DNA from 3 places in the Paenibacillus sp. TC-CSREp1 genome. Region 2 is predicted to be linked to each of the others. Evidence: predicted binding sites of a transcription regulator. Region 2 holds the regulator's gene; each other region holds the start of a gene.
The links. The regulator LexA, encoded in region 2, represses DNA repair genes until DNA is damaged. The targets are predictions, from matches to a motif close to CGAACATATGTTCG.
Positions count from the first base shown of each region.

Region 1: the regulator LexA is predicted to act here: its motif matches at 1,803-1,816, upstream of addB (helicase-exonuclease AddAB subunit AddB).
Region 3: the regulator LexA is predicted to act here: its motif matches at 1,446-1,459, upstream of recA (recombinase RecA).

Region 1 is NZ_JBNOKM010000001.1:472,500-475,787, forward strand. Features, by position in the region: gene addB (helicase-exonuclease AddAB subunit AddB) at 1-1,738, opposite strand, end outside; gene ACQSGY_RS02355 (class I SAM-dependent rRNA methyltransferase) at 1,953-3,288, opposite strand, start outside.
Region 2 is NZ_JBNOKM010000004.1:384,008-387,295, reverse strand. Features, by position in the region: gene ACQSGY_RS08350 (aldehyde dehydrogenase) at 1-1,178, shown strand, start outside; gene lexA (transcriptional repressor LexA) at 1,330-1,956, opposite strand; gene ACQSGY_RS08340 (LysM peptidoglycan-binding domain-containing protein) at 2,377-2,754, shown strand; gene ACQSGY_RS08335 (DUF896 domain-containing protein) at 2,851-3,060, shown strand; gene ACQSGY_RS08330 (vitamin K epoxide reductase family protein) at 3,193-3,288, shown strand, end outside.
Region 3 is NZ_JBNOKM010000005.1:94,379-97,666, forward strand. Features, by position in the region: gene ACQSGY_RS08825 (competence/damage-inducible protein A) at 32-1,288, shown strand; gene recA (recombinase RecA) at 1,529-2,593, shown strand; gene ACQSGY_RS08835 (regulatory protein RecX) at 2,807-3,288, shown strand, end outside.

The DNA.
Region 1 (3,288 bases), on a different contig from region 2:
CCAGCTTGAGCTCGGTCAATCCGGTTTCCATCATGCCCGCGAATAAATGCACGTCCAAACGTTCATCACCCATCATATCTACCATCTGGTCCAGCAGATCGAGTACAGCCCCCCACATCTGACGATGCTCTCTGGAACGCTCCGGATCACCCTGTGCTTTGGCCTGAGCAGACATCTGATCCAGCTTGTATGCAATGTCTGCATCCTCCAGCAGCTGGAATAACGCCTCACATTGAGCGGCAGCCGTTTTGGCTTTTTTCATTCGTTTCTCAAATATGCCGAGAGACGATATAATGACGGTCCGACATCTCTCCATCAGTGACAATACAGCATCACGCCCCCGGCTTCGCGCTTCCTGAGCATTATCCTCCAGGGACAAGCTCGGTACGTACTTCCATGGCTTGCCGTCCGTCCAGCGATATCCATGGATGCCGCAGGCGAGCACATAGTTTTCGAGCTGGTCCATATCTTCACGGGTAACAGAACCATCCAGCGGAAGCAGCAGATCGGTTTTGACACAGCGAAAAACGTCCTCGTACCGCCAGTTACGGCGAACCACATCCAGTGCTGCACGAATAAATTCAGCTAAAGGATGATGGAGCTCACTTCGTCTCCGGTCCAGAAAGACGGGGACATTGTAGTCCCTGAATAGTGGCTCGGCAATATCGGCATACGTCTCCATACTGCGAACCAGCACCGCCATATCCCTATACCTCGCTCCATGCTCCTGGGCCAGACGCCGCATCTCACGCAGCGCTCCCTCCAGCTCGGCACGCCGGTTCTCGGCAGCGATCAATCGTATGCCTGCATCCTCACCATGACTCCGCCAGCGAACACGCCGGTCAAAGCCGGCCTCCAGATGTGCAAGTCCCGGCCGATCCTTAAACCTAGGCAATACTTCAGCATGGAGTACGGTCGTATCACTCGCCACACCCAGATGCTCAGCCATGCCTTTAAGGCGCACATAAGCGCTTGCTGTTGGATAAAAAAGCTCCAGTTCCCCTGGTAACACACCTTGCTCGTAAGCCCGATCCAACGTTAAGGAAATCGTGACAGACGAGGCCTGAAGCATCAGCTGACCAATCACACTCAGCTCCTGTGGCGTAAATCCATGAAAGCCATCAATCCACACCTCGGCTCCTTGCAGCCAGCTGCTTTCCGGTAACCGACCTGTCAGTTCATTCAATGTGTCCTCATCATCAATATATAAATCTGTTAATTCCTTCTCGTAGTCATGATAGATCAAACTCAGATCATGCAGCTTGTCCTCCAGAATAGGTGATGCAGACGCAATTCCCCACTCTGCAAGCCCCTCTTCCAGCGCGGAAGCATGAACCTCGTAACGCTTGAATTCGCTATATAGATTCGTCAGTTCTCCAATAAACCCGAGCTGGCTGCCCGAGGCAGCAAACAGCTTGAGTTCTTCTTTTCGACGTTGTATGACTTTATATAAAAGCATCTTTTTGCCTTCGGCTCCAATGGGAATACGAGCAGATCCGCCAGCTTCCTGCATAACGCGATAAGCAAGGCGCCGGAAGCCAAGCACTTCAGCTCGCATCGTGCCTTTAATGGCTGCTGAGGACACCAGCGCCTGCTCTGTCCGAAATGAGCTCTGCTCCGGAACGAGCAAAATCAGCGGTTTGCCTTCCGGCTCCTGTTGAAGCAGTGTTGTAATTTCCCGGGTTATCAGTGTGCTTTTGCCACTGCCTGCCCGGCCAATAACAAAACGTATGGACATGTGTCATCCTCCAAACTGCACGTTCAAGATTTTAATTTCCAGTATACCATACCTTCTTCGCTTCGGAACATACGTTTGCCACGATCCACCATAAACGGCGATCATCTCCGAGAATGGCAAAAAGCCCTCAGCGATAACCACTGTGGACTTATAACCTGGATGTTACTTTAATTCCCCCTGTTGTTTACAAGCTTGATGCAAAAAAGGAAGTCTGTTAATTCTTTTTGCTACGCACCTCAAAAATAGCGAATTTCAGGTAATGGCCTTCATCTACCCCCAGAATTTGCGGGTGATCCTTGCCGGCAGCTTTCCAGTCGATCAGACGCAGCACTTTGCCTGCATCTTCAGCCGCATCAGCTATCGTTTCGAGAAACAGATCAGGACGCATATGGTAGGAGCAGCTCGCGGTGACCAGATATCCACCCTCGTTAACCAGCTTCATGCCCTGCAAGTTAATATCCTTGTACCCGCGACATGCCCCCTTGACTGCTGATTTTGTTTTGGCAAACGCAGGAGGATCAAGAATGACCACATCGAACGTTTTACCCGCACTTGATAACGCCTTGGACGTGTCCACCTTTTGCTCCGCGGCCCGTGCCCGTGCATTGCGCTCATCCAGCCCTTTGACCTGCTCACGCAAATACTGGAAGGCATCCGCTACTACAAACTCAACCCGATCGGTGAAACCATTCAGCTCCACATTGGTTCGTGCACTTTCGATGGCATGCTCGGAAATATCGAGACAGGTTACTTTCTTCGCTCCATATTTGCAGGCATTCAGCGTAAAGCTGCCGGTATGCGAGAAACATTCCAGCACAGTCGCACCATCCCAGTACGGGAACGTAACCACTTTGCCGCTCTTGTTTACAGGCAGCATCTGCTCGGTTCCTTCATGCTCAATCTGCTGCATGGTAATGCCGCTTTTGTATCCCCAGCCTTTCATCAACGGTTCAATAGCCGCACGATTCTCACGCTGGTCGAAGAAATAACCTGTTTTCTGCCCTTCTACGATGTCTACCTTGATGAGCAGCCCATTCTCAGTCACAGTTACATGGCGCGGACAATCTCCGTAGAGAGGACCTTTGACCTGCTCCAGACCCTCAAGCTCACGAATGGACACATCGCTGCGTTCATAAATACCTTCCGGCTGCATGACTTCTATGAGCGCTTGCACGATGGCTTCACGACAGCGGTCCATACCCAGTGTAAGGATCTGCACAACGAGAATGCTGCCAAAGCGATCCACGATCAAGCCGGGCAGAAAATCGGCCTCGCCATAAACGAGACGATAGGCTTCACCATCTTGTATGAAGCGTTCCCGGTGACGCAAACAATCGCGGAAACGAGCAGCAAAAAAAGCCGTGTCCATCTGTTCGAATTCCAAAGGCTGATAAGAAACGACACGGACGGTAATTTGCGAAGTCGGGTTGTAGTACCCCGTCGCCAGGTAGCGGCCTTGATGGTTGAGAATATTTACAATATCCCCCGGCTCCGGGCTGCCGTCAACGGATGCAATTTCATTTTTAAAAACCCAGGGATGTGCATGTTCC
Region 2 (3,288 bases):
AACGCATTCTGGATGCCCTTCGAGCTGATCTGAACAAATCTGAAGCTGAGGGTTACGGTTCCGAGATTCGCATTGTATTGGGAGAGCTGGATCATGCGCTGGAGCATTTGCGTGACTGGGCTGCGCCGCGTACAGTACCAACGAGCTCGGTAATGCCTGATGCAGTTAGCACGATATACCCTGAACCATACGGAGTTGCGCTGATCATTGCCCCTTGGAATTATCCGTTTCAACTGGCGTTTGGACCTTTAATTGGCGCTATTGCTGCAGGGAACTGTGCAGTGATCAAACCTTCTGAGCTTACACCTGCAACATCTCGTTTAATTTATGATCTTATACAGGAGGTATATCCTGAGGAGTATATTGCTGTTATGGAGGGCGAGGTTGAGACTAGCACAGCGCTGCTGAATGAAAAATTTGATTATATTTTCTTTACAGGCAGTACAGGAGTAGGTCGCATTGTCATGAAAGCTGCAGCAGAGCACTTGACTCCGGTAACGTTAGAGCTCGGGGGTAAAAGTCCGGCGATTGTGCATCATGACGCGGATTTGCAAACGGCAGCACAACGTCTTGTACGTGGTAAATTTTTGAATGCAGGACAAACCTGTGTAGCACCGGATTATTTGTTAGTTCATGAGCAGGTGTATGATCAATTGATGGAACAGATCCAGGCGGAGGTACACGATAAGTTTGGTGATGACGTGATGCAAAATGCCGATTTTCCGCATATCGTCAACACTCGTAACTTTGATCGTTTAGCTGCTTTTCTTGCGAATGGGAAAACAGTTCTGGGAGGCCGCTCGAGCTGCGACCAACTTATGATTGAACCGACTGTTCTCACTGACATCGATTGGGATTCACCCGTGATGCAGGAAGAGATTTTTGGTCCTATTTTGCCTGTCTTCACGTATAGTGACCTTAATCCGATGCTTGATGAAATTGTGCGTCGTCCGAAACCGCTGGCGTTGTATCTGTTCACGGAGGATGAGGCTTTGCAGGAGAAGGTATTGAATCAGGTTTCCTTTGGCGGGGGATGTATTAATGAGACTTTGTCCCATATGACCTCGCATTATCTTCCTTTTGGCGGCGTTGGCGAGAGCGGCATGGGTTCATATCATGGGCAGCAAAGCTTTGAAGTATTCTCCCATCACAAAAGCGTTCTTAAACGCAATAAATAACCTTTGTTTTTTATCAAAAAAATAGATGAGGTTACTTCATTACACATGAGCATGTTTGTAACATAGGAGAGTGAATAAAAGAGGTTGTCCTGTAGTCAGGGCAACCTCTTTCATATGGCGTGAAATATAACAAATATAGAAACTAGTTGTATTAATGAATATCACGGAAAAGACCGATAACCTTGCCTAAAATGCTGACATGTTTCAAACGAAGCGGCTCAAGTGTAGCATTCTCCGGCTGCAGGCGGATGTGATCCTTCTCCTTATAGAACGTTTTCACTGTTGCTTCATCATCTTCAGTCATTGCTACGACAATGTCACCATTATCCGCGGTCTGCTGTTGACGAACAATGACATAATCTCCATTCACGATTCCTGCTTCAATCATACTGTCCCCGACAACGGAAAGCATAAACACTTTCTGTTCGCCAACATAGTGAGTTGGAAGCGGGAAGTAATCCTCGATATTTTCGGTTGCTGTAATCGGAACCCCGGCTGTAACCTTACCTACAACTGGAATTCGTGCAACGCTGTGGGCAAATTGATGAGAATGCTCCGACTCCTCCTGGCTCAAAAGCTCGATCGCTCTTGGCTTGGTAGGGTCGCGTCTGATCAGTCCCTTCTTCTCCAAACGATCCAAATGACCATGAACCGTGGAGCTGGAAGCCAGTCCAACAGCTTCGCCAATTTCCCGTACGGAAGGAGGATACCCCTTCAACCGGACTTCATTTCGTATAAACTCCAGAATTGCCTGCTGCCTGCTGGATATCTTCGACATACCGTATCAACCCCATTTTAGTAACGTTTGGGAAAATTATAACATAGAACCTCCGTTCGTACAAACATAAGTTCTAAACAAATCGCAAGTTTTCAGTGTTTTTTTCGAAACTAAGACATGATCTGATAAGAACATATGCAAATCCTTGAGTTTATGAATTCTGATAGCTGTCGATTGTTCTGCCAGGACTCAGTATGAATCCGTTCTCTCAAGCTTAAATATTGAGTTGTGTTATCAAACTTCAACAATAAGCTGCTTTATTAGACTTACTAATAGGAGAAGTTTTCGTTGGTCTGATAAAGGTCGTTAAATTATCGGAAAAAGAGCGAACAATTGTTCTAAAAAGTTATTGAACAAAACAAATGTTCGTGTTATATTGATTTCATGAGATAGGAACAAACGTTTGGAGGCGGGATACACATGAGATATTCTACTTATCAAAGCATTTATGAACCGGTAAATTCAGTAGCTGTGAAGTCTAACATAGGGCAATTGAGAACATTTATGGCACGTTTCAAGCTTTCCTCAGGATTAATCAAACTAGCTATCGCTTCATTAATTATATTTATAGGCTGCAGCACTGTACTAACCGTTTTTGCCGGCAACGAAAATGATTTACTTCCAGGGGGAAAGATCGCTGTATCTCAAGGGGAAACATTGTGGAGCATTTCTTTGGAGCATAAGCCAGCAGCAATGGACACCAGGGTATATATAGAAGCAATCAAAAAGGTGAATCAGCTGGAATCAACAACAATTCAGACTGGACAAGTTCTGATATTACCTCAGTTTGCTCAATAGAAATTCGTATCAACAGGCATTGCCGCTTACCAACTTGACAAGCAGCCCTGATCATGTCAAAGTTAATATGACTTTGTATTTTTGGAGGGGACAAGCTTGGATATAGATAGTCTGGTAGCACGTATTAATGAATTGGCTCGCAAGCAGAAATCCACTGGACTGTCAGAGGAAGAACTTGTTGAACGTGCCAAGCTAAGAGAGATTTATTTGGGTAACATTCGTAGCAATTTCAGACAGCAGCTGGATTCCATTGAAATTGTAGATGACGATAAGGGCAAAGGCCACCAAGGCAAACTCAAACATTAATTCCAGAAACCTAAACATATCTTAATGATATTTAGGTTTCTTCATGTTATTTGAGGCTGCTTACTATAAAGGGGGAATATCGGTTTGCATATTGTTATGTAAGCCGATACAAGACACATAAGGGGGATTTACATGTCACGGCGTTCGTTCGAGAGAACGGTTCGGAAAAATTCGAAGCAATTGAATCAGCAGCGTAAAAAAAATGGTCAGCCAATTACGGGAAATCCA
Region 3 (3,288 bases), on a different contig from region 2:
ACGCTCAACATATGTACAGGAGGATACTGAAATGAAGGCAGAGATTATTGCAGTTGGAACCGAACTGCTGCTAGGACAAATCGTTAATACGAATGCCAGATATCTTTCCCGGGAACTTGCAGCCATGGGAATTGACGTATACTTTCAGACCGTGGTTGGTGATAATCTGAATCGGCTTAGTGAAGCGATCCGTATTGCGCAGGGACGCGCTGATGTTATTTTATTTTCAGGCGGCATCGGTCCTACCCAGGATGATCTGACCAAAGATGCGCTTGCGGCTGTGCTCCAACGAAAGCTGCACATTGATCGTATGGCGATGGACAAGATTGAAGGTTTCTTCCGTGAACGCAATGTAGAGATGACAGAGAACAATCGGCGTCAAGCCATCGTTATTGAAGGTGGAACACCCTTGGCGAATGAAACGGGTCTTGCCGCAGGCAATGCCATTGCGGACAATGACAAATATTATGTCGTGATGCCTGGACCGCCTAAAGAGCTCATTCCGATGTTTGAGCAGGAGGTCAAGCCGTGGCTGCTCCAGCATGTTCTTACTGAAGAAATGCCGATTTATTCACGTATGCTCAAGTTTGCAGGCATTGGTGAATCCGCATTGGAGGATCGCCTGCTTGATCTTATTGATACGCAGACTGATCCTACGATTGCTCCGTATGCAAGCGAGGGAGAAGTTACTGTACGTGTATCTACCAAAGCAGCAAGCGAAGGAGAGGCCAAGCTGAAGCTGGATGCGATGGAGGTGCAGATTCGCGAGCGTCTGGCCGAACATCTCTACGCGACCGAGGATGTGCCTATAGAGTACACAATTGTCACGATGATGTCTGATATGGGACTGACCCTGAGCGCCGCTGAGAGCTGTACAGGAGGGCTTGTAATGCAAAGCCTCACTTCTGTGCCAGGAAGTGCCTCGATGCTGAAAGGTGGCATCGTCTGTTATTCCAATGAAATTAAAGAAAAGCTGCTTAACGTGCCGCACAGCTATCTGGAAGGTGAGGACGCTCCGGGTGCGGTTAGTCCTGAGGTGGCTAAAGTGCTTGCAGAGCAGGTTCGTATGATCGGGGATGCTGATTTCGGTCTGGCGATTACAGGAGTAGCTGGTCCAGGATATTCGGAACGTAAACCACCTGGGCTTGTGTTTATCGCTTTGGCAGAGCGTGGAAAGGATACTGAAATTCATGAATTGCGAATTAACGGTAACCGGGAGACGGTCCGTATCCGTTCGGCAAAAGCGATCCTGTATCGTTTGTGGCAAAAGCTAGTTGCCATTGACTGATAAGCATGGAATGGTTTGCTTTTGTGTAATGAAGGAAGTATAATGTGTTGAGACGGAAGAACCGTAAAATGTGGCTGTACAGCCTTGTTTACGGTTCTTTTTCTGTTTCTTGAATACATTTCGATGAGGAAGAGGCGCCTCGGCCTGAACAAAAAAACGAATGTATGTTCGAAAAAAAGCTTGGCAAACGAGTAAAAACAAGGTATCATTACATTATAAACAGTAAAGGGTGTGAGTTTATTGTCAGACCGTCGTGCCGCGCTTGATATGGCGCTCCGTCAAATAGAGAAGCAATTTGGTAAAGGTTCCATTATGAAACTGGGTGAGTCAACTCACATGAATGTGGAAATCATTCCCAGTGGATCATTGGCTTTGGATATTGCACTAGGGACAGGCGGCTTGCCTAAAGGCCGTATTGTTGAAATATATGGACCTGAATCTTCAGGTAAAACAACTGTAGCATTGCACGCGATTGCCGAGGTTCAACGCGTGGGTGGACAAGCAGCATTCATCGATGCCGAGCATGCGCTTGATCCGAATTATGCAAGCAAACTGGGCGTTAACATTGATGAGTTGCTTTTATCCCAGCCGGATACGGGAGAGCAGGGCTTGGAAATTGCTGAGGCACTTGTACGCAGTGGTGCAGTAGACATCATCGTTATTGACTCGGTAGCAGCTCTTGTACCAAAAGCAGAGATTGAAGGAGAGATGGGGGATTCCCACGTAGGCTTGCAGGCGCGTTTGATGTCACAGGCACTGCGTAAATTGTCCGGAGCGATCAGTAAATCCAAAACGATTGCAATCTTCATCAACCAGCTTCGTGAGAAGGTTGGCGTAATGTTTGGTAACCCGGAAACGACACCTGGCGGCCGTGCACTGAAGTTCTATTCTACGATTCGTCTCGATGTGCGCCGTATTGAGAGCATCAAATCAGGTAATGACATTACGGGTAACCGTACTCGTATTAAAGTGGTAAAAAATAAAGTAGCACCTCCATTTAAACAAGCGGAAGTTGATATTATGTACGGTGAAGGTATTTCTAAAGAGGGAAGTATCATCGACATTGGTACAGAACTGGATATCGTTAATAAAAGCGGTGCCTGGTATTCTTACGAAGGCGAGCGTTTAGGCCAGGGTCGTGAGAATGCAAAGCAGTTTATGAAAGAACATAAAGAGATTGCTGATGTAATCGAGCAAAAAATTCGTGAAGCCAGCAATTTGACAACAGCTGTTCCTGCACCAACGAGCGAAGAACAAGAAAAAGAAGCGGCTGAGGAACAGGAATTATTTGAAATTAATGAGTAATTTATATGTCGGTTACTAACTCGTGTACTCCGACCTGTTGAAACCTGTAGTAGCGGGCAATTATGCTTATTTAGCTAAGGTTTCTCGCAATGCTAACAGCCTCTGTCCATTCCGGACAGAGGCTGTTAGCATCTATGCCATCCGAATGAAAGAATGAGCAGAAAAAGTGTATTTTAACCCAAACAGAGAATAGCGGGGAGTGTGAAGATCGTAGTGAGGCATCGCCAAAACCAGCATGAATATGATGAACATGAAGAAGAACTGCATGAACAGGCCAAGGTAGACGGTATTTCCCAGCTTCCTGACGATGAAGAACTCGAAATTACAAGGGTTGAACGAACCAAGAGCAGAGAAGCCCGTTATCGGATTTCATTTGGCATTTATTCCATTACCGTTCTGGAAGATGTGATGATCAAGTACAGGCTTACTCGGGGAAGTACCTTTATGAAGAAGGATCTGGAGGCGATCCTGATTGCGGATGAACGCCAGCGAACGTATGTGCAGGCTTTGCGTTTTCTGGAATTCAAGCAGCGAACACGCCACGAATTAAGCCAGAAGTTAAGGCAAAAGGAGTTCGCGACATCGATCATAGAAGAGGTTCTTGATCGGCTTGAACAAGAGAAGCTTGTTGATGACGATCTTTTTGCCAAGGAATGGACAAGACAGCGTATGGAGGGCCAGCGGAAGGGAAAACT